2 regions of the Priestia sp. 53B2 genome follow, and region 1 is predicted to be linked to the other one. Evidence: riboswitches for the same ligand, from Rfam matches in the RefSeq annotation. Region 1 holds a riboswitch; the other holds the start of a gene.
What was found. A riboswitch is a leader RNA that binds a small molecule or an ion and turns the genes downstream of it on or off. The one in region 1 is predicted to bind glycine.

Region 1 (12,382 bases):
AGTTATTTTCTGATATTTACCTAAAACAGGTAACTAAGCTGCCGATAGATAGGAGCATCCTTTATGAAAACCATTCTCTTGAAAAATGCAACGCTCTATCCTATTACGTCAAAACCTATTTATAATAGTGATGTGCTCATTCAAGATGGAAAAATTGTTTTAATTGGGCCAAACTTGCAGCCTCCTCTTCAAGTAGAAGTCATTGACTGCAAACAGCGCTACTTATTCCCTGGATTTATTGATGTTCATACACATCTAGGACTATATGATGAAGGAACCGGCTGGGCCGGAAATGATGCTAACGAAACAATCGAGCCTATGACTCCCCATATACGAGCTTTTGACAGCGTACATCCTTTAGATCCTGGGTTTAAAGATGCCATTGAAGCGGGTATTACGTCTGTACACATTATGCCTGGAAGTGCAAATGTGATCGGAGGTACAACGTCCGTTATTAAAACAGCCGGAACAAGTATTTCTCAAATGTTGATTCAAGAGACAGCTGGACTTAAGATTGCGCTAGGAGAAAATCCAAAACGAATCCACAGCCATGGCAATAAAGAATCCATTACACGAATGGGTATTATGGGGATGCTGAGAGAAGCCTTTTATCATGCAAAAAGCAGTGACAATAAAGATGATTTGCGAATCAAACCGCTCATTCAAGCACTGAATAGAGAGATTCCCGTTCGAATTCATGCTCACCGAGCCGATGATATTCTATCAGCTCTGCGCTTAGCAGATGAATTTAATTTAGACGTTCGTATTGAACACTGTACAGAAGGTCACTTAATTGCTAAAGAGCTAGGTGGAAGAAACTTAAAAGTAAGCGTGGGACCAACTTTAACACGCCGCTCAAAGGTTGAATTGAAAAATAAAACGTGGAAAACCTATCAAGCTCTCTGCAACGAAGGAGTAGAAGTTTCCATTACAACAGACCACCCTTATACGCCCATTCAGTACTTAAATATTTGTGCATCCATTGCCGTACGTGAAGGACTCGAAGAACAAAAAGCATTAGAAGGCATCACGATTGCTGCTGCTCGGAATCTCCGTATTGATCAACGAATCGGCAGTATCGAAGCTGGAAAAGACGCTGATTTAGTGCTATGGAGCCATCATCCCTTTCACTACTTAGCAAAGCCCCTTTTCACCATGATAGATGGTAAAATATTATTTAAAAAAAATTAACATTTTACCTATTTTCTTTTTTAATTTTTTTTAGTATGATACGTTTAGAAGCATGTGAATTTCACAAAAGCATAAACATCACACGTTGACTTTTTATGTTTGTTGACTTGTAATGGGAAGGCAAATGGTGCGCCACCAGGTAACTGGTTCTAGTGGGTTCGATTCCCACCCCGAAATTTTTTTAATTATTAAAAAATTTCGAGGGTGGGGACTTGATTGGAGTCTGTATATACCCTCGATCAGGAGGGAAAAGTTATGTTAAAAAAACGTGACCTAAATGACTGTCAATCTCTATACGAACTCATGGTACATCCTGATGTCTTCCCTTTTGTTCGTCATAAAGCCCATTCCTATGAAGAATTTTTATTTGTGACTAAACAAACGATGGAAGCAGAAGATCATGGAGAAATTATTTCTCGCACGATTTTAGACGAATGGGGTAACCCTATCGGCACCATTAATTTATTTGATGTACAGGACCAAGCTGGTTTTTTAGGCACTTGGCTTGGCAAACCGTTTCATGGAAAAGGATATAATCAAATTGCAAAAGAAGCGTTCTTTAATGAACTGTTCTTTGAGTTAAATATAGAGCGAATTTTTATGCGAATTCGCAAAATTAATATTAGGTCTATTAAGGCTGCAGAAAAACTGCCTTATGCAGTACTTGCGAATGAAACACACAAAGCTTTATACGATGAAATTAATCAACATGAAGACGTATATGATTTATACGAAATTCCAAAAGACTTGTATACATTATACTACTTGCGTCACGAACAAGACGTTCAAGAAGATCACCAGCTTAAAGAAGCATAAGAGTCTCTCCGTGTAACGGAGAGCTTTTTTTATGATTAAAAACGAGAGATTCTGGAAAAAATAAGTAGCATGATCGAAAAACGTTAATTGGAGGTTTTTTTATGTCTGAAAAAAAACGAAAAGAAAACGCAAAAAATACGTTAAGTAGCGCTCAAGAAATCTATTACGGCCGCGAGTTTAAAAAAGCAGACCGTGCAGGCGGCTACACGAAAAAATAAGTGAGGCAAAACATCTCTATCCAACGCTTGATCATCCCAACGTCCTTTCTGTACAGTTTGTATCGGAAGGACGTTTTTATATTATGTAAAAATAATAACACGAAGATTTCAAGCGTATGATTTACGTTTTTTTAATACTCTACTATATCCACAAAGTTTACCCACAATTATGTGGATAATGTGTATAACTTTATTTAATATGCATATTACCGCTTTCATAACTTGAAATAACAGTGGGTAATTTTTATGTAAATTTTCTGAAAAAATGTGAATAGTGTGGATAAAGTTGTGAATATCCTATATAATTCAGCAGTTAGCTTCTTGTTAACCTGTGGATATCTTCTTTAGCACTTTCATTTATTTTAGTACCATCAACGCTTTTGATATATTATAAGTATAATAATAAAAGGTAGGGGAAATTCCCCTACTTTTTTATGATTGGAAACAATATATCCACACTTGTTCCTTTATCTAACTGACTAGAAAACGTCATCTGCGCGTGGTGAGCTTTAATAATCCGATAGCTGACCATCAGTCCTAAACCTGTACCTTTTTCTTTTGTACTATAAAAAGGCTCGCCTATCTTCGCTAACCGTTCAGGAGGAATACCCTGTCCTTCATCAGCAAGCTGCAGCCAAAGGTGGTTTTCTTTTACTTTAATCGTAATATGAATAGCTCCTCCTTCAGGCATTGCTTCGATAGAATTTTTAATAATATTAATAAATACTTGTTTTAACTGATTTTTATCTCCATACACCTTTGGTAACTGGTCGTCTCTTTCAAATATGAAAGCTACTTCCTTTTCTACTGCTTCAGGTTCAAGAAGTGAGCACACTTCTTGAACAAGCGCTTGCATATTCAAAGATTCAACCTTCATTACCTGAGGTTTTCCTAACATCAAAAATTCTTCTACGATTCCATTCATTCGTTCTAATTCAGTTTCCATGATATCTATATACAAAGCATCTTTAGGATGTTGTTCTTTTAATAAGTGAACAAAACCTTTTAAAGAAGTTAAAGGATTTTTGATTTCATGAGCCACTCCAGCTGCAAGTTCTCCTACCACGGCAAGCTTCTCAGAAGTTCTAAGCTTCTCTTCTGCCTTTTTACGCTCCGTAATATCCGTGGATACGCACAGCATTTGAATCACTTCCTGTTTTTCATTCATAATAGGAAGTTTTGCTGTTTCGACCCAGCGCCGGTTTCCTTTCGAATCTTTAAACTGTTCTTCTAATATCACCCCTTTTTGGGTACAGTTTGAAAACGCCCCTTTATATAAAAGATCTGATCGAAGGTTGAACTGATATTTATCAATTGATTGTCCAATTAAGTCATCAGATTTTTCACCTAAGAGCATCGCAAAAGATTCATTAACGAGAATGAATTCCCTTTTTTGATTGATAGCATAAATATAGCTTGGATTAATGTCAATAACTTGTCTTAAAAACATTTTTTGTTCCTGCAGCTGATTTTCTTTTTGCTGTAAATTTGCTTTAGAATGACGTATATAGCTAATCATTTCATTAAACTGTTTAGATAAAATACCGATTTCGCCCCGCTCAATTTCTCGTTCCGGAATTTTTTGATTAAAATTCCCGCGCGCTACTTGTCCCGCCAATTCATATAGTTTATGAATAGGATTCACAATTTGCCTTGCATATAACGCAGTAAAAAAAGAAAGCAGTAAAATCGTAACGCCTGAAACGATCCAAAGCGTTTTTTCAAACATTTCATAAGGCCTGTAAATTTCTTCAACGGGTAATTCAGCGACAATTCCCCAATCCAAAACAGGAATATATTCGAAAGACGCAAAGAAATACTTACCTTCGGTGTTCACAACGCGCTGATATCCTGATTTATGATTCATCGTTTTCTGAACGATTTCATTTTTCTTAGCATTTTCACCGATTCTCTGTTTCTCTGGGTGAGAAATAATTCTACCATTGCGGTCTACAATAAATGTATAGCCGTTCTCTCCTATATCAAACGTTTGAAAGATGGATTGAAAACTTTTATTTTCTTCAATTCGCAGCGCTAAATTTATGACTTTTTTTACATTTTGCTGCCCATCCAAAATAGGAATCGCCATCACCACAATGTAGTGCTTTGTATCTGCTGAAACGACATCGCTTAAATATATTTTTTTGGTTCGCAGCGCTTCTTGAAAATATTTTCTTTTACTTAAGTTCACATGTTTCATATTTTTTAAATCATTCGGGTAATAATGCTCAACATACCCTTTTACATTAAAAATGGTTCCGCTATCGATATACGGTGAAATATTAACTATTTTCTGCAATTCTTTGTCTATTTCTTGCTCATCATCCGATAAAAAAATAGGATCTTGCTGTACCTCGTCGCCTAGGCTCCAAATATCTTTAATAACGACATTAATTTGCTCTTTCATTCTCTTGACGGTTTTATCAGTTACCTGTCGATATTGATCTTGAGAAATATTAGGCAGCATCACTCTTGAAACAATAAACATTAGCGTCAGTACGGTACAAATAAGAAGCACATTAATCGTGAAGATTTTCCAAAACGTATGAGATTTAAACCATTTCATGTTTGTTCACCTTAATCTAATGAAGTCTACCTCCATTGTACTGCAAAATGAAAACTTTTCCATATAAATGATAGAATTCCATCTTTAGACACAGAAGAAAAGCAATTTGTTCTACATCCCTATCAGAAAACTATGAGCTTTCTCACTGTGTTTTCTGTTAGAACAAATTTTTAGTTTTCTTCTATAAACTTTGCTTCCTGCATTTTATTCATGCAGTAGAAATCAATTATTTATCCTCCACTAAAAAGACCTCATCACGGAGTGATGAGGTCAGAAATTTACTATATTCTTTTATAAAAAATCATGTTTATTCCCTGCTGATTTTCTAGCTTTTAAAGATTTATTTTCTTTTTCCTTCTAGTCCAGTAAAAAATAAATAAGAGAATAAACCAAACGGGCGTCAACAATAAGGCTGGGCGCGTCGCGTCAGAAAACAGCATAATAACAAGAATCACCGCAAACAAAGCTAGCACAACATAGTTTATAAATGGTGTTAACGGTGCTTTGAATGCTGATGCTGCATGCAGCTGCGGACGCGTCTTTTTATACCTTAGATGGCAAATAAGAATGACACTCCACACCCAAATAAAACAAATAGCGCTAATGGTCGTGACGATGCCGAAAGCTTGGTCTGGTATAAGTTTGCTTAAAAGAGCTCCCGCTGAGATGACCAGCGTAGATACAAACAATCCGTTGCTTGGTACGTGGTTTTTGTTCAGTTTTGCAAACTTAGATGGCCCTTGGTCATTTTTACTTAAATTATATAAGATACGGCTTGTTGAAAACATTCCGCTATTACAAGCAGAAGCGGCTGAAGTTAATACAACAAAATTAATAATTCCAGCAGCAAGCGGAATTCCGACTAAACTAAAGGTTTTAACAAATGGGCTTTCTGCTGCATTTAATTCCATCCACGGGTTAATAAATAAGAGGACGATAAGCGCTCCAACATAGAAAAATAAGATTCGCAGCGGAATTTTATTAATGGCCGATGGAATATTTTTTTGGGGATTCGATGTTTCTGCTGCCGATACCCCTACCAATTCAACCCCCACGTATGCGAATATAACCATTTGGAATGAAAGTAAGAAACCTGAAACCCCATTTGGAAACAGTCCTCCGTGATTCCAAAGGTTTTGAACAGTAACGGATCCCGCGTCTGTTTTAAATCCCATTACCAGCAAAATAACGCCAATAATAATTAATGCAAGAATCGTAATAACCTTTATTAAAGCAAACCAAAACTCTAATTCTCCAAATAATTTTACGGTTAATAAGTTAAGCCCTAATAAAATGATTACACAAATAAGTGCGGGAATCCACTGAGGAATATTGAACCAATATTTCACATATACGCCAACTGCAATCACATCAGCCATAGCTGTCATAATCCAGCAAAACCAGTAGGTCCACCCCGTTACAAATGACGCCCATGGTCCAAGATACTCTTCAGCAATATCAGTTAACGATTGATAACCTGCTTTAGACAGCAGTAGTTCTCCTAGCGCTCTCATCACAAAGAAAAGCGCAATACCAACAATTAAATAAGCAAAGATGATAGAGGGACCCGCAAGCTGTATTGCTTTACCAGAACCTAAAAACAAGCCCGTACCAATGGTTCCCCCAATCGCGATTAGCTGAACATGACGATTGGATAAATCCCTCTTTAATTCTCGTTGTTCCAACTCTAACTCCTCCTAACAATAAAACCTTTGATGCGATCGTGCGGACTACAAATAAAGTCCAATAAAAAAAGAGATTGGATGCGCTCCAATCTCATGGTCATAAGAATAACAAATATTAAGGTACATGCTACTAATTAGTAACATGCCAAATAAATATCCGGTACTCTTCTGTCCTTTTGCCTGAGATTGTGAACCCTTCGGCGTCGCGAAACTATCGCGATCTCTCCAGAAGCTGCTCCTGCTATAGTGTGATCCATAGCAATCATAGCTTTCTACGTATTAAATTTTTCAATCAATAGAATGACTGTCGAATAGTTGTTTATTCTAATACCAGTTGGATGCTTTGTCAACAGGAAAGATTACTTTCATTTATTTACCTTCTTCGAAAGAATGTAATCGAACAATTTCAATCGTCAACTTAGTATCCTTTTCCTTACGCTACCTGAGTCCTTGCGGGAACCTGAACACATTAAACGGATCGTAATTTTTGTTCACTCTTTCTAATCTCTCTTCGTTGTCTCCAAAATACTCACCCTCGTAGTTTCTAAGGTTGCTGATAGGAAAATTCACATAGGAACCTACCGTAATACTTTTAATATATTCAAATCGCTTGCGAAGCCAATCTCTGTTTGCTCTTGCAAATACATCTTCTGTCCATACAGACTGAAACCCCATAGTATATTTGGCGTTTCTGTAGAAAAAAGCCGTTTCTCTTTTACCAACACGGCGAATTTCTCCTCCTAGTGCATAAAAAGAAATCGCGGCATAAACGGACCCTTCTGCCGGACGCTGTATCAGCTCTGCAAGATTTTCAAGCTCAACACGTGAATAGCTCCTGTGCACAAATCTTCCCGTTGACTTAAATTTTTCAGACGGAGGATAGGTTGCTTCTATTTTTTTTACCGCTTCAAGAAAAGATAATGATTCCAGCTCGACTTGAAACCCTTCCACTTCTGCAAAAGTCTGCAAAATCTTCCGAGCTCCTTCTGGGGAGCCGTAAAAGAAGCCGTTCGCAAATATACCTAAACCTTCTCCTTCTGCATTATAAAAGCTTGCAATTAGCGTCATACGTTTGTCCAGTTCGGGCAGCCAGTTTTGCCATATATTCATCACTTGTGCCTGCTTCGCCTTTGTAGTACCTACATAAAAGAACCGAACGAGCGTCACAGAGCTGTTCGTTGGCTTTGGAAGCTGAAACGTCATGCTTACTACAATGCCAAAGTTACCGCCACCGGCACCGCGGCATGCCCAAAAAAGATCAGCGTTACACGATTTGTTTGCTTTGATGAGCTTTCCTTCATAATTGACTAGCTCTAGCTCTATCAAGCTGTCACAGCCTAATCCGTAAAGCCTGCTCGAAAGTCCCCAGCCTCCACCAAGCGTAAAGCCAGATACCCCAACAGTCGGACACGTTCCTCCTGGAAACACATATCCGTTCGAAGCGATGAAATCATACACTTCCGTATTTTTTGCTCCCGCTTCCATCTTTAAAATGTTCCGTTTTTTATCCAATTTCAACCCATTTAATCGACTAATATCAATGACTAATACACAGTCACCCGTAGAATATCCTTCATAATGATGACCGCCAGATCGAATACGAATATCAACACAATGCTTGCGCGCCCAGCGGATCGCATTCACAACATCCTGCTTTTTTTCACAGTATACAATCATAAGCGGAAATTTATTAACAGCACGATTCTATTCCTGACGAGCTTCCTCATAAACCGAATCTTTTGGCGTTACCACTTCACCCGTAAGCCCTTTTAAAAACATTGAGTCCATTTGACCTATGCCCCTTTGTACATACTTTTTATTAATTTTATTAATATAGTATTATCGATGTGGTTAAAGGTTTGGGTTTTGGAATAGAATTTGCGTTTATTATTTGTATAAAACACGTCATTATAGTTTGTTTTAAGGGAATTAATCCTCTGATGTAATTTCTCTTTAGCTATGTAACACTTTCCAAGACTAGACTTTATGGAAATTTTATATGACTATACTAAGATATTTTATACTAAAAGAACAGATGTTGAATTTTAACAATTTTATCCATTAATAAGAGTCCAGCTCAAAGAAAAAAGAGCAGAATCAAATCTGCCCTTTACTCTTTTTCTATTCATTTCTTTAATGTCAAACTTACCACATTCTCCACATGCGCTGTATGAGGGAACATATCCACAGGCTGAATGTAATCAACATGATAAGCCTTCGACAGCTGCTGCACATCTTTGGCTAATGTGGATGGATTACAAGAAACGTAAACCACTTTCTTTGGCTTCACTTGTAAAATCGTTTTTAGAAGCTTGTCATCACAGCCTGTTCGCGGCGGGTCAACGACGATAACTTCTGGCTTCCAGCCTTCTTTTACCCACTTCGGCATCCACTTTTCAGCTGGACCCGTCACATATGTGGCATGCTCAAATCCATGATCTTTGGCATTTTTTCTCGCGTCTACAATCGATTCTTCAATCGTATCCATTCCGCGAATTTCTTTGGCATCTTTAGCAAGCCATAAGCCAATTGTACCTACTCCGCAGTAAGCATCTACAATTTTTTCATTTCCTGTTAGCGCAGCTGCTTTTTTTACTTCATCATATAGCTTCACTGTTTGAAGAGGATTCAACTGGAAAAATGCACGCGCTGAAAGTTCGAACGAGATATCTCCTAACGTTTCTTGAATCACCGACTTTCCAGCGAGTGTAAACGTTTCGTCTCCAAAAATAAGCGATGTTTTTTGGCCGTTTACGTTTTGTACGAGCGATTTCACTTCCGGTAGGCGGCGCTGAATTTCTTTAATCAGCAGCTCTTTTTTCGGAATTTCTTGTTTAGCCGTGATCAAGACAATTTGCACTTCATCCGTTTCAAATCCTACTCGAGATACGATGGTACGTACAATACCACGGCGTTTGCGTTCATTGTAGATAGGAATTTGAAGATCTTGTAAAATTCGTTTTATTTCTTTTGTCACGTGATTCGTGGCTCCATGCTGAATAGGACAGTTTTCAATGTCAATCAGTCGATGAGAATTCAGCCCATACAAACCAGCGATAACTTTTTGTTTATCTAAACCTACTTGGAACTGTGATTTATTACGATAGCCCCAAGGATCTTCCATGCCAATTGTTTGGCGTGTTTTTTCCTCTACTTTTTTTAATGAACTGTGACGTTCGAACGCTTGCAGAACAATATCGCGCTTAGATTCTAGCTGACCTTCATAGGATAAGTGCTGAAGCTGACAACCTCCGCACTGTTCGTAAATAGGACAGGGCGCATCTACACGATGAGGAGATTTTTTGCGAATTCGCTTGATTTTCCCTTCCGCAAACTTATGCTGAACATTTGTTGCTTCTACAACCACTTCTTCATTTGGTAATGCTCCCGGCACGAAGACGACTTGGCGCTTAAAATATCCTACGCCTTCTCCATTAATACCGAGTCTTTTTATCGTCAACGGAAATGTTTGTCCTTTTTGAACTTTCATTTCAGTTTTTGGTTTATTCATGAGACCAACTCCGATTAGTTTAAATTCTTTATATAGTTATTAACGGTCTTTAGCTGCTTAAAACCTTTTAGACCGTATCGCTTTAAAAAAGACATCAACGCATATTATAACACTTCAACAGCAAAAAACCGACAGGAGAAACATTCCCATCGGTTTTTATCTCTATTTTGTTTTAGAAGGACTTTTCTTCATTTGTTTGCGTTCATTCATTAAATCATCAATACTTTTAAACGTATAGCCCTGCTTTTTTAAATCTACAATCGCTTGATCTAACGCATCTGCGTTATCCTTTGAAACGGTATGCAGAAGCATGATCGCACCTGGATGTATTTGAGCTATCATATTGTCGTATGAGTAGCGCCAGCCTTTTTGTTCATTCACTTTCCAGTCAACGAATGCAAGTGACCAAAATACATTCGTATAGCCCTCTTGCTTTGAAAGAGCTAGCGTTCGTTCACTAAATACACCTCTAGGTGAGCGAAGATACTTCATTTCATCACGACCAGTAATATTCTTGTATTCATCTTTTACTTTTTGCAATTCCTCTTTAAAACGTGCGTCATCCACTTGAGTTAAGTCAGGGTGATGCCACGAATGATTCCCGACAATATGCCCTTCTTTTACCATTCGCTTAATAAGGTTAGGCTCTTCTTTTAAATAATGTCCTGTTACAAAAAACGTCGCAGGAACCTTTCTTTTTTTGAGCACGTCTAATACCTGCGGTGTATAGCCATTTTCATAACCGTTATCAAACGTTAAATAAATATTTTTTTTATTTGTATCTCCGAGGTAAAAAGCATCATACTTAGCAAGAATTTGTTCATAAGCTGTACCTGCGGATGCGGGCTTGTGATTTTTACTTTTTTGAAATCCCCAGCTGATCGGAGTGTTTGGATACATTTGTGCTTCAACAGATGCTATGCCTGTTGACATCACGAATAAAAAAACGAGAAAAAAGGTGAACCGGCGCATAAGAAGCTCCTTTCGGAAGTCATTTTAAGCTTAGTATCCACTCAATTTTCTCGTTCATGAACGTTACTTTTTACCATACGTTCCGGACGTATTTTTATTTAAATACCGGTTCTTTAAATTGCTCAAGCTTTTCAAATGAAGACTTGTCTACATCTGCATGCAAGCTGTTTCCGTGTGAATCCATCGTCACTACAGCTGTAAAGCCTTCTACTTTTAAATGCCACATTGCTTCAGGAATACCAAACTGCATCAAATCAACGCCTTCTACGCTCTTGATACAATCAGCATAGTACTGTGCAGCTCCTCCGATCGCATTTAAGTATACACCGCCATGCTCTTGAAGAGCAGCAAGCGTTTTAGGACCCATACCGCCTTTACCGATAACCGCGCGGATACCAAATTTCTTCATAATATCTCCTTGGTAGGGTTCTTCACGGATACTTGTTGTTGGTCCTGCAGCGGTTACGTGCCATTTTTCATCTTCATCTTTTAACATAACCGGACCACAGTGATAAATGATTTGTCCATTTAAATCAATTGGCGCATCGTGATCTGTTAAATGCTTATGAATAGCGTCGCGTCCTGTGTACATCATACCGTTGATGCGCACCACGTCGCCAACTTTTAATTCACGAATTTGCTCTTCTGTAATAGGTGCTTGTAATACAATTTCTTTTGTTTCATCCGCATTTTGTTTCTCTTCTGCGCCTGCATTTTTATTAAAATCTACTTCTTCGCCTTCTTGATATAGCCACTCTTGAACGCTTCCTGTATCGGCATTGATTTTAACGCCCAAACGGCGGTAAGCCCAGCAGTTATACGCAACTGACACATAGAAGCTAGCAGGAATACGATTAATTACGCCGACTTTACAGCCAAGTAATGTCGTTTCTCCCCCAAAGCCCATTGTACCAATTCCTAACTTATTGGCATTTTCCATTACATACTCTTCTAATTCTTTCAGCTGAGCATTTGGATTTTCGTCATCTAAATTTCGGAACAGCTGCTCTTTTGCTAATTCATAGCCTGTTGTACGGTCGCCACCGATTCCAACACCAATGACGCCGGCACTACAGCCTTGACCTTGTGCTTGATACACAGAGTGCATCACACATTTACGAATGCCGTCTAAATCACGGCCAGCTCTACCTAAACCTTCTACTTCACAAGGCAGGCTGTACTGAATGTTTTTATTTTCACAGCCGCCGCCTTTTAGAATAAGACGCGCATCAATATAGTCATTTTCCCACTGTTCAAACTTAATAACCGGCGTGCCGCCGCCCAAATTATTACCGCTGTTTTCTCCCGTTAACGAATCTACGGAGTTAGGGCGAAGCTTTCCGTGCTTTGTTGCTTCTTCAATTGCCCAATAAATCGCTTCTTTAATTTGAAGCTGATTCACTCCTACAGGGGTTTTAATTTT
Region 2 (12,382 bases), on a different contig from region 1:
CTTTCCTCTTTTCTAACCATCACGCTCATCGTTGCCGATCACGTTGTGGTGAAGAAAGCTCTAAGGGTGTTCCAGCAATTCACGAGATTACGTCGCCGGTTTGTTAACGACGCGACCCACCTTGCTCAACAAGATGCGTCAGTTTAGCAATATCATCTAACCATGAAACCGAACCAGATGATTTGCCGTTTACACCGCGAGCCAGCGTGTTGCGCGGGCGAAGAGTTGAACCATTCGTTCCAACACCGCCTCCACGGCTCATGATTTCCATTACTTGTTTGCGGTGTTCTGAAATACCTTCACGTGAATCTTTTACATAAGGCATTACGTAACAGTTGAAGTACGTTACGTCTGTATCAGCACCTGCACCGTAAAGAACGCGGCCAGCTGGTACAAAGTTTAGCTGAACAAGCTCTTGATAGAACTTTTCAAACCACTCTTTACGCTTTTCTTCTGTTTTTTCCACAGAAGCTAAGCCTGTTGCATTACGTTTTGCAATTTGCTCGTAGAAGACCTCTAGAGGCTTTTCAATGACATCCAGCGAACGAGTAATTAACCCGTTTTCTGCTTCTTCAGGCGATAAAGCACCTCTAAACTCATCTTCTACCTTGACAACAGCGGTCTTTTGCTCAAAATTAATGCTTTCCACATAGCCAAGTCCTCGTGCTGGAAATTTTGGATCTTCTTTTACAGTTAGAACAACAAAATCTCCTTCTGATAACGTCAATTTTTCCGTATCTTTAAAAGCATAGCGGTCTAACATTACCAATCTTGAAACACCTTTATGAGTCAACTTCATATCCGGTGTAATCGGATGTACTTGCGGAAAGCGTTCAATATCTGAATTGAGCTTTTCAACATTCATATTCACTTTTTGATTTAACAAAACAGTCATTCTCACAACTCCTTACCTATCGAACATCTATAAATTTATTAACTCTTTTTCCTTTTAAAGGAAAAAGAGTTTTTCAATCAACTATCAATAACTTACCACAGGGCTTGGACGAATTCAATATATAGTATTTGACACTTATTCAAACATCTACATATAGAAGAGTGTCAAGTGAAATATTTTTTTTTTCATAAAAAAAGTGTTTGACTTTTCTTCCCTATGTATTCTATTAGCCAAGAATTATTTCTAAAAATTCCAATAAAAAGTGCAACTTATAAGAAGTTGCACTTTTATCTATTTCCCATCGGCATCCGTTTAGCGCTTAAAGTTCCATTCATCCGATCCATACTTTGTGCGCGCTAGTTCTTCTACGTATGCTTCCTCTTCTTCAGACAGTGTATATGGTTCTAAATCGATATCAAGAGCCGAAGCAAATCCTTTATAAAACGCTTCTTTTGCTTCTTCAATAGAGATTTTGCGGCCAGCAATTGCATTGATGGCTACCGCTTTAGAACGAAATGCGCGCTGCATTCTTTCTTTCACGCGATCATTTGGATAATTAAACACGCTGAATAATTTATCTTCATCAATCTCTAACAGAATAGAGCCATGCTGTAGAATAACTCCTTTTTGTCTAGTTTGGGCACTTCCAGCAATTTTGCGGCCCTCTACAACTAGTTCATACCAAGAAGGAGCGTCAAAGCACACGGACGAACGAGGGTTTTTTAAGCTATTTTTTTCTTCTTCTGAACGAGGAATAGCAAAATAAGCCTCGAGCCCTAACGAACGAAATCCTTCCAGTAAACCTTCAGAGATTACGCGATATGCTTCTGTAACTGTCTTGGGCATGTTAGGATACTCTTCAGATACAATTACGCTGTAAGTAAGCTCTTCATCGTGAAGCACGCCCCTGCCGCCCGTTGGACGTCTTACAAAGCCTAGCCCTAATTCTTTTACTTTATCAAAGTTAATTTCTTTTTCAGCTTTTTGAAAATAACCGATTGACAGCGTTGGAGGGTTCCATCCGTAAAAACGAATCGTAGGTGGAATTTCTCCTTTACTATGCCATTCTAATAACGCTTCATCTAACGCCATATTGTAATAAGGCGAACGGTTGTTGGAATCAATAAATCTCCACTTTGCTTTCATCTACCTCATCCTCAGCTATATGTAATATAAAAAATAAATCCGTTTTTTAGTCTACCAAAAGATTGAGCTAAGGAAAAGCAAAGAGCAACATAAAACTGTGAATTCAAATGTGGTAGTTTTTTCATTTCCGGGAAGAAATCCGCTAGATTCAAGGCAAAATCGCTTTACTTCTAATTTCATTCACTTATATAATAAGAGTATGGATTTTGTCGAAGAAAGGAAGAATCAGCATGTCAGCAATTACAGCAGTACTCATTTTACTTGGAGTAATCATCATATACTCTGTCGTTATGTTCTTTTACCAACGTCGCATTATGAAAACGTTAACTGAGGAAGAATTCCGCAGCGGCTACCGCAAGGCACAGCTAGTTGATATTCGTGAACCGAATGAATTTGAAAACGGACATATTTTAGGCGCACGAAATATTCCTCTTTCACAGTTCCGTATGCGCATTAAAGAATTTCGTCCCGATCAGCCTGTCTACATCTATTGTCAAAGCGGAATGCGCACAGGACGTGCAGCACAAATGCTTCGTCGCCACGGTGTTCAAGAAATCTATGATTTAAAAGGCGGCTTCAAAATGTGGAACGGTAAAGTAAAAAAGAAAAAATAAGGGTATGTATATAGAAAAACCTCGCCTTTGGGCGAGGTTTTTTGTTAGACGTTTTGAACAGCCTGTTCTTTCTGATAGCGAAGAACTGGCTTTCTCGCTGCCAGCGTTTCATCAAGGCGCTTCACAACCGTTGTATGCGGAGCTTCCTGTACGACTTCAGGCGTTTCTTCTGCTTCTTTTGCAATTTGAATCATCGCATCGATAAACGCATCTAGCGTTTCTTTCGACTCCGTTTCCGTTGGTTCGATCATCATGCACTCTTCTACGATAAGCGGGAAGTAGATAGTCGGCGGATGATAGCCAAAATCAAGCAGTCGTTTCGCAATATCCAATGTGCGCACGCCAAGCTTTTTCTGACGTTTTCCTGATAAAACAAATTCGTGCTTACAGTGACGGTCAAACGGAAGCTCATAGTGTTCTGCTAAACGACGCATCATATAGTTGGCATTTAGCACAGCGTTTTCCGTCACGGCTTTTAAGCCGTCTGGACCCATTGAACGAATATACGTATAAGCGCGAACGTTGATACCGAAGTTGCCGTAAAACGGCTTTACGCGTCCAATTGACTGAGGACGGTTATAGTCAAAATGATAGCTTTGTTCTGTTTTCACAAGCACTGGTTTAGGCAAATACGGAATTAAATCTGCTTTTACCCCTACCGGACCAGAACCAGGACCGCCTCCTCCATGAGGCCCTGTAAACGTTTTATGAAGGTTTAAATGCACAACGTCAAACCCCATATCTCCAGGGCGAGCTTTACTTAATACTGCGTTTAAATTTGCACCATCATAATAAAGCTTTCCACCTGCTGCGTGAACAATTTCAGCCATTTCTAAAATATCTTCTTCAAATAACCCTAGCGTATTTGGGTTTGTTAACATTAAAGCGGCTGTATCTTCTCCTACTACGCGGCGTAAATCCTCTAAGTCCACTAAACCATGTTCGTTTGATTTTACCGTTACCGTTTCAAATCCCGCAACTGTTGCCGAAGCCGGGTTCGTTCCGTGAGCTGAGTCTGGAACAATGACTTTTGTTCGCTGCGTCTCACCATTTGCTTCATGATAGGCACGAATCATCATAAGCCCGGTCCACTCGCCGTGAGCACCTGCTGCTGGCTGAAGTGTTACTTCATCCATTCCTGTAATTTCTGTTAAATGCTCTTGTAAATCATATAAAAGTTCGAGAGCACCTTGAACCGTTTGCTCATCTTGAAGCGGATGAATATGCGCAAATCCAGCAATGCGTGCTGCTTGTTCATTCACTTTTGGATTATATTTCATCGTACATGAACCAAGCGGATAAAACCCTGAGTCCACTCCGTGATTTCGTTTTGAAAGCGCGGTGTAATGACGCATAATATCGAGTTCTGATACTTCAGGAAGCTCAGGAGCTTTGGTACGCACATACGCTTTTCCAAGCAGTTCTTCAGCATTTACTTGCGGCACATCTAACTCTGGCAATGAATAGCCGATTCGCCCTTCTTTACTGCTTTCAAAAATAAGTGATTGATTTTGATTAAGCATGAAGATCCCCCAATTCATTTACAAGTTGGTCAATTTCCTCTTTTGTACGGAGCTCTGTAAAAGCAAGCAGCATGTGATTTTCAAGCGCTTGGTTATCACGGCTAAGATCATAACCGCCAATTATTTTTGATGCTAATAAATGATTGTTTGCTTCTGTTACAGAAACAGGAAGCCTCACGACTAATTCGTTAAAAAACGGTCCTTCAAATGCTACATTTACCCCTTTTGCCTTTAACACTTCATATGCATAATGCGTTTTTGATAAGTTTTGCAGCGCCATTTCTTTTACACCTTGCTTGCCTAAAGCTGTCATTGCAACTGATGCCGCTAAAGCATTTAACGCTTGATTTGAACAAATGTTAGACGTCGCTTTATCGCGGCGTATATGCTGTTCACGCGCTTGAAGGGTTAAAACAAACCCTCGCTTACCGTTTTCATCTACCGTTTGCCCTACTAATCGCCCTGGAATTTTTCGCATAAGCTTAGACGTAGTTGCAAAGTATCCGCAGTGCGGGCCTCCAAATTGACTCGGAATACCAAATGGCTGTGCATCTCCGATGACAATATCAGCTCCGAATTCTCCAGGAGGCGTAAGTAAACCTAACGATAAAGGATTACTTGAAACCACAAACATGCATTTTTCTTGATGAGTAATTTCTTCAATTTCTTTTAACGGCTCGATTTGTCCGTAGAAATTGGGGTATTGGACAATAACAGCTGCCACGTCACTTCCCATCTCTTTTTCTAATGCAATCATATCTGTTACTCCGTCTGCTGCAGGGATTTCTACCACTTCAATGTATTGACCCTTCGCATACGTTTTTAAAACATCTTTTGACTCAGGGTGAACAGCCGCAGAGACAAGTACTTTTTTCTTTTTTGTTTGACCCGCACTGAGCATAGCAGCTTCTGCTAAAGCAGTTCCTCCGTCATACATAGAAGAATTAGCCACGTCCATCCCCGTTAACTCACAAATCATCGTTTGAAATTCAAAGATGGCCTGAAGTTCTCCTTGAGAAATTTCTGGTTGATACGGAGTATAAGCCGTATAAAATTCCGAACGAGAAATAACATGATCAACAATAACCGGCATGTAATGATCGTAAACTCCTGCTCCTAAAAAAGAAGCATAGTCTTTTAAATGAGCATTTTTAGCAGCCATACTATTTAATTCTTTTAACAGCTGAGGCTCTGAAGCCGCTTTTTTAATATTGTATTCTCCTTGAAAACGAACGCGCTGCGGAATATCTGAAAATAAATCATCAACAGATGAAACACCAATTGCTGCTAACATTTGCTGCTGATCTTGTTCTGTCATTGGTAAATAGCGATGTAACATGTTAAATTCCTCCCCAAAGCTTACTTTGAACGTTTATAAAAAGGTGTTGAAACCACTTTTGCTTTTAAGCGTTTTTTTCGAACCTGCACTTCCACTTCTTGACCAAGCTCTGAATACTCTGCAGATAATAGCGCTAAACCGATGTTTTTCTTTAGTGTAGGTGACTGTGTCCCTGTTGTCACAAACCCAATTTGCTCTTCACCTGCAAATACTTCGTAACCGTGTCGTGGTATACCTTTATCAATCATTTCAATTCCCACTAACTTACGGGATGCTCCGCTTTCACGCTGTTCTTTTAGCACTTCTTTTCCAATAAAGCTGTCTTTGTTCGTTTTCACTGCAAATCCAATTCGAGCTTCAATGGGCGTAATATCTTTTGAAAGCTCTTGGCCATATAAAGCCAAAGTAGCTTCAAAACGAAGCGTATCGCGAGCTCCTAATCCGCAAGGCAACACACCTTCATCACTGCCTGCTTCTAAAATAGCCGTCCACAAGTGAGAGGCATCAGCTGAAGAACAATAAATTTCAAAGCCATCTTCTCCGGTGTACCCAGTACGTGAAACGAGAGCTTTTACATTGGCTACTTCTACATCATCAGCAAATGTAAATGGCTTTAATAAAGATAAATTTTCGTTCGTTAAAGTTTGTAAAACTTTTTCTGCTAAAGGACCTTGTAAAGCTAGCTGCGCAGTTTCATCAGATTGATTAACGAGCGTTACATCTCCTTGTTTGTGAGACACCAGCCACTCATAGTCTTTTTGAATATTAGCAGCGTTTACGACTAGCAAATACTCTTGATCTGCTTTTTTATAAATCAGCAAATCATCTACCGTGCCTCCGTCTTCGTAACACATAGCCGTATACTGCGCTTTTCCATCTACAAGGGTAGAAACGTCATTTGTCATCGTGTGCTGAAGAAAAGCTAAGCTATCAGCTCCTGTTACAAGAATTTCTCCCATATGAGAGACATCAAAAAGGCCTGCCCTTGTACGTACAGCTTCATGCTCTTCTTTAATAGAAGAAAATTGAACGGGAAGAGCCCATCCGCCAAAATCAATTGTTTTGGCACCATATTTTTGATAGGTATCATAAAGCGGCGTTTTGTGTAATTCTGTTGTCATATTCATGTCCTCCTCTTTTTCACGTGAAACTTTTCATAACGGGGAGTTTTCAAATAGTGTGGGGATCACTATGTATCCAAACAAAAAAGGACAGAAAACCCCCTACTGTATTTAGTAGGAAGTCTCTGTCCTTTTCACCTGAAAGTTTACCTATAAATAAATAGGTTTGCCTCGTGGGTGGTCTATAAACGCATAGACACTCTCCAGAGCTGCGTCAAACAAGAGTCTTTTTGCCTGAGAGATTCACAATTTTATTGCTTGCTCCTTCGGCGCTACATTCAAGTAGTCTCTCCCCGTGTCGTCATTCGCTTCTATAAAGTTGGTAAAGTTGGGCATACTACTGAAAGATGTATCTATCTTTATTCACACAATCATTTGTAAAGTGCTAATCTATTTTCTTTTTCAAATTTTCTAAATATATTTTTATCCTACCTGATTCTTATCATTTGTTCAATAAAAATTTTTTACAAAGGAGCATTTTTATCATGAAAGTGAAATTAAACATCGATGAAACATGGGAAGCGGCCTTCTCAACTAAATTGGAGCAAGACGGCCCTTGGTCTGCGTGGGATTTGTATAAACTTGCCTATGAAATAGAAGACCAAACGCTTATTTCAGAATTTGAAGGACTGCAAAGCCCAAAACATCTAGCCGATTTAACGCCGCTTCCTCATCAGCTCGAAGTAGCCAAACAAGTAGTTGAAACAATGAATGGGAAAGCCATTTTAGCAGATGAAGTAGGACTGGGGAAAACGATTGAAGCAGGGTTAATTTTGAAGGAATATATGATTCGCGGACTTGTTAAAAAAGTTCTCATTTTAGTTCCAGCTTCGCTTGTTTCGCAGTGGGCTATGGAATTGAATCAAAAATTTTATATTCCCGCAGTCCCTCAAAGAAAATCATATGTGTGGGATCAGTGTGACATCGTTGTGTCTTCAATTGATACAGCAAAACGTTCTCCTCATCGAGAAATTGTGCTAGAACAAGACTACGACCTCATCATCATTGATGAAGCTCATAAACTTAAAAACAACAAAACAAAAAACTATGAATTTGTGCAAAGTCTAAAAAAGAAATTTTGTCTGTTGCTAACCGCAACACCGATTCAAAATCGAATTGAAGAAATTTTTAACTTAGTCTCTCTTTTAAAGCCTGGCCATCTCGGCAATAAAGACTATTTCGAAAAATTATTTTCCGCTAAAAAACGCTCTTTGCAAAACGATGAACACTTAAAAGAGCTTGTTAACAAAGTTATGATTCGAAATCGCCGCCACGATACGGGTATCGAATGGACGAAGCGAATTGTTCAAACCATTCCTGTTGAATTCTCGCCAAAAGAACGGGAGCTATACGATGCAATTACGTCTTTTAAAGGAAACGGACTGCACCCTTCAAGCGCTTTTTCAATTTTAACCCTGCAGCGAGAGGCCTGCAGCAGCCGTGAAGCGGTGTATATGACATTAAAAAACATGCTGGAACGTCAGGAAGATCCAAACAGCGCATTAACAGAACATATGATTACTCCGTTAATGGAACTACTTCAGCAAGTGCCGCAAAATGCAAAAGCAGAAAAAGTGCTGGAGCTCGTTCAGAAAATTGATGATAAAGTCATTATTTTTACTGAGTACAGAGCAACTCAACTGTATTTACAGTGGTATTTAAAACAGCATGGAATTACCTCTGTACCTTTTAGAGGCGGATTTAAGCGAGGTAAAAAAGACTGGATGAAGCAGCTTTTTGAAAGCCACGCGCAAGTATTTATTGCCACTGAAGCAGGCGGAGAAGGAATCAATCTTCAGTTTTGTCATCATATCATTAACTATGATCTACCGTGGAATCCAATGCGTCTAGAACAGCGAATTGGAAGGGTCCATCGTTTAGGTCAAAAACATGATGTTCACATTTACAATTTAGCCATTCAACATACGGTCGAAGAACATATTTTAAAATTGTTATACGAAAAAATAAACCTTTTTGAACGAGTTGTTGGAGAGCTAGATGATATTTTAACAAAGCTTGATTTGAAAAATATCGAAGAGCATATTCAGGATATTTTATTTCATTCACGGAGTGAAGGAGAAATAAAAATCAAAATGGAGAACTTGACGTCTATTATTCAATACGAAGACAGCGAGGAGGATCAGCATGCAGCAAACTGATATTCATCAATTTTTAAAGCGTTATTTTCTAGCTAATAATTGTTCTATTGTCACAGAAACATCTTCTTACCTGACGGTTCAATTAACGATTGAACTCGATAAAGAATTGATGAATCGTCCATTTTATTGGCACTATATTGAAAAGACGGGAGGAGAAGCAACTCCTGCTTCGCTCACTTTCATTACAGACCCAGCATTTGAAGACGATTCCGTTCAAGGAGAACGAATTCATTTCGGTTCACCTAGGCTGCACCAAATTTTCGCTTCTACTCAAAAACTAGGCGGGTTTATTCACTTGTATGAACAAGTTGCATCGGCTCAGCCAACAAATCAGCCTTTACACCCTTGGCTTGCATTAAATATTAAAGTCTCATACAAATGCGATCGTAAAAAAGATGAGCTCTTGTCGCTTGGCATTAATTTAATCAATGGACAGATTATTGAATCATTTCATGAATTAATCATTAATCAAAATTTGTCATCTAAAATCTCAGACTATTGCTTTACTCTCTCACCTTTTATTAAACCTAAAAGTGCCATCGCACGACTCACATCATATGTGACTGACTATGTTAAAGCTCAGCCAACTGAATGGGCTGAAAAAGCGCAGGAGAGATGGTATGAAGACTTAGCGCTTCTTGATCATTTTTACGAAACAGCAGAAGAGCTGCCAGAAATATATATGACCGAAAAAACAGCGCTTCAAGAACTGTACGAGCCGACTATCTTGTTTAAGTTTATAAACGGTGGCTTATTTTACATATCGCCTGAAACGATGTCTCGTCAATTTAACAAAACACAAGCCGGTTAAAAAAAAGATGAGCATATGATATGCTCATCTTTCTTTTTTCTTTCGATACCACAGCATAAACGACAGCGGAATCATTCCAAACCATCTGTTTGCAAAAGGTGCTCGCTCTTCTTTTTTTTGAATCTTTTTCGTTTTCCTCTCTTCTTTTGGCTGATCCATATATTGTACAAATTGCTGAGTCATATATTTTACATAATCATTCGTTTTCATATAATCATCTCCTCAGCACTATTATATCCGGAGAGAAAGAGACTTAATCCGTCCACTTCACAATGTGCTGATCCTTTTTTTGAATATATGCCGTTTCCGTCAATGCTCTTCCTTGCAATGTTTGACACTTTATTTTTAGAATAATCATCTGTTCATCTTCACTTACTACTTCGTATGAAACCGTACCAGTTTCTAATACTAAAGATGCAGATGGAGATGTATTATGTTCTTTTATTTCTTTTTTTACATGTACAACTGCGTTTTCTAAAAGTTGCTGCAGACGATTTTTCTGCTCTACTTCTTGATAAAATGAACTTTTCGTCACAAAATAAGTGGTTTGCTGAGCTACTAACAGAAGAAAAAGCGCACAAAATGCCAAAACAACCGGGAGAATAAATCCTTGCTCATTATGTTTCATGAGCAAGCATCAAAAACGTCGTAATGGTTTCTTCTCTAACTTTGTTAACACCGTCTGTTGAACGAATCAACAGCCTTTCTTTTTGCTGTTCATACATAATATCCTTAATGTGCTGCAGCACAACTTCATGACCGCTTTCATCCACTCGTCTTCTTATCTTGTCTTCGTAGCGTTCATAAGTGATGATCTGATTATCTTCCATTTTCAACGTAAGCGTAGTCGCATGAATTCCCACTTCTTTTGCTTCTCGATATTCCATAGCAAGTTGATTCACAAAAATTTCCCACTCCATTTCATTCATACTAAAATCCGGATTATATGTTTGCTTAGCTAGCGGAATGATAATGGGAAAAAATGAAACAATGATCAAAAAAAGAGTAAAACTGACTAACATCTCTACAAGCGTAAAGCCTTTTTCCCTTTTCACTTCAACATCACATCACACTTCTTTTTCATTTTCTCAGCGGAATCTGTCCATTCTACACAAAGCTTTTGAGCACTTTCTCCGTTCCACTTCAGATAAAACGCAACGTTTTCTTTTACGATTTTTTCTCGCCGTTTATATCCTTCTTCATATTTATATTTCAATAGCTCTTCGTGCAAGATAGCATCAGCTTGATACGAAACATATTGCTTCTTTTCTGCTTCCTTCATCTGAACATACAAAGGAATAATTGTACCGGTTAGGAGTAAAAGCATGCTAAATGAAACAAGCATTTCTAACAAGGTGTAGCCCTGCTGACCCTTACATCTTGTCCACATAAAAACGCCCTCTGCCTATTTGAAAAGTAACTTTATATTTAAATTTTTGATTGCTGATAAAAATGGTCTTCGCTTGAGAAATATTGCCGTTTTTGTTGTATTGTATCGTGGAATTGCCGCTTCCAAACGTGATATGAATGGTGGAGTCATAAGCGCGCTTATAAAGAACGGCACGAGAATCAGAAACAATATATTCTGTTTCCTTCGGTGCGAAGTTAATTTTAATTGGAGATTCTCGGTTCATGGCTGTCTGCTGCACATAAAACGTGTCGCTTTGCAGCTGTCGCAAAAATAATGTGATTTTGTAATATTCCACAAGCGGACGAATGGCTACAATAATGGAAAACATCATCACTTGCACAATAAATAAAACCATCAGCATCTCAATGAGGGTAAATCCTTTTTGCTTAAGAAGAACCACTAGCTGTAACCTTTCCGGTACCGTCAACTTGAATGGCTTGACCATTTGGACACACGGTGCCTTCTTTTAAGTAGCCGCCTGCTTCAAGCTCTTCTAGACTTGGTTTTTCGCCATTTTCAAGTTCGTATACTTGTACCTCAGCCTCTACGGTTTTGACAAGAGCTGAGCAGCCTTTGTTGTTAATAACCGTATTATGCTTTAATACATTTGGAATCATAATGAGCAAAAGCACGGTAATAACGAGCATAACAATGAGCATTTCAATAAGGGTAAATCCTTTATCACCTTTTAGAATCATATTCTTTCACCTTTCTACAAGCTCGACATCACTTCTAACATCGGAAGCATAACGGACATATACATAAGCAGAATGACAATTCCGATGAATAAGAATGTAAGCGGCTGTACATATTTTAAAATACGAAAAATAAACTGTTCCATTCTTTCCATCATAAATAGACTGTAATCATACAGTTCTTGAGAAAGCTCACCGTTCTGCTGGCCATGCACAATAACTTGAGCCAAGTCTTTTTCATAATGAGATTTACCTGAAACGATATGATCTAATCGCATTCCTGAGGAAAGTTGATCTGTAAAAGCAAAAGCTTCCACTTGAAAAAACGGATGATGCTCTTGCTTTTGAAAAAGAGCAAAGCATTCATAAATAGATAAACCACCATTTAGTAAATTGCTCATATGAACAGAAAAAAAGTACGAGTTAAATAGCCGTGTGAACGTTCGGATAACGGGAACTCTCATAAAAAGCTGCATTTGAACTACTGGAGGCAATTTTTTAATATAAATCACATAAAACAAATAAAGGATGATTGGCATACTGATGACTGCAGGTAACACAAAAGGAAAGAACGACATCGCCTGCATAAATAAGAGAATAAACGAAGACTGCTTGTTTCCAAAGGATAAATACAGAGCTTCAAACTGTGGAAGTAAAACCGTACTTAA

Region 2: linked by a shared signal. The riboswitch ahead of gcvT (glycine cleavage system aminomethyltransferase GcvT) and the one ahead of ACN6NE_RS12870 (amino acid permease) in region 1 are both predicted to bind glycine.

The regions. Positions count from the first base shown of each region.
Region 1 covers NZ_JBLZXA010000015.1:125,732-138,113, reverse strand. Annotated here, with positions in the region: gene ACN6NE_RS12895 (TIGR01777 family oxidoreductase) at 1-2, shown strand, start outside; gene ACN6NE_RS12890 (amidohydrolase) at 64-1,191, shown strand; gene ACN6NE_RS12885 (GNAT family N-acetyltransferase) at 1,447-2,007, shown strand; gene ACN6NE_RS12880 (YfhE family protein) at 2,109-2,225, shown strand; gene ACN6NE_RS12875 (PAS domain-containing sensor histidine kinase) at 2,650-4,791, opposite strand; gene ACN6NE_RS12870 (amino acid permease) at 5,124-6,476, opposite strand; glycine riboswitch at 6,635-6,715, opposite strand; partial or broken gene ACN6NE_RS12865 (FAD-binding oxidoreductase) at 6,915-8,264, opposite strand; gene rlmD (23S rRNA (uracil(1939)-C(5))-methyltransferase RlmD) at 8,602-9,987, opposite strand; gene pdaA (delta-lactam-biosynthetic de-N-acetylase) at 10,150-10,959, opposite strand; gene ACN6NE_RS12850 (fumarate hydratase) at 11,054-12,382, opposite strand, start outside.
Region 2 covers NZ_JBLZXA010000008.1:706,313-718,694, forward strand. Annotated here, with positions in the region: partial or broken gene ACN6NE_RS06995 (ribonucleotide reductase N-terminal alpha domain-containing protein) at 107-895, opposite strand; gene ACN6NE_RS07000 (lipoate--protein ligase family protein) at 1,208-2,041, opposite strand; gene ACN6NE_RS07005 (rhodanese-like domain-containing protein) at 2,272-2,655, shown strand; gene gcvPB (aminomethyl-transferring glycine dehydrogenase subunit GcvPB) at 2,700-4,178, opposite strand; gene gcvPA (aminomethyl-transferring glycine dehydrogenase subunit GcvPA) at 4,171-5,517, opposite strand; gene gcvT (glycine cleavage system aminomethyltransferase GcvT) at 5,538-6,638, opposite strand; glycine riboswitch at 6,851-6,943, opposite strand; gene ACN6NE_RS07025 (DEAD/DEAH box helicase) at 7,124-8,797, shown strand; gene ACN6NE_RS07030 (YqhG family protein) at 8,784-9,608, shown strand; gene ACN6NE_RS07035 (YqzE family protein) at 9,633-9,818, opposite strand; gene comGG (competence type IV pilus minor pilin ComGG) at 9,862-10,236, opposite strand; gene comGF (competence type IV pilus minor pilin ComGF) at 10,226-10,663, opposite strand; gene ACN6NE_RS07050 (type II secretion system protein) at 10,660-10,998, opposite strand; gene comGD (competence type IV pilus minor pilin ComGD) at 10,982-11,464, opposite strand; gene comGC (competence type IV pilus major pilin ComGC) at 11,406-11,717, opposite strand; gene comGB (competence type IV pilus assembly protein ComGB) at 11,732-12,382, opposite strand, start outside.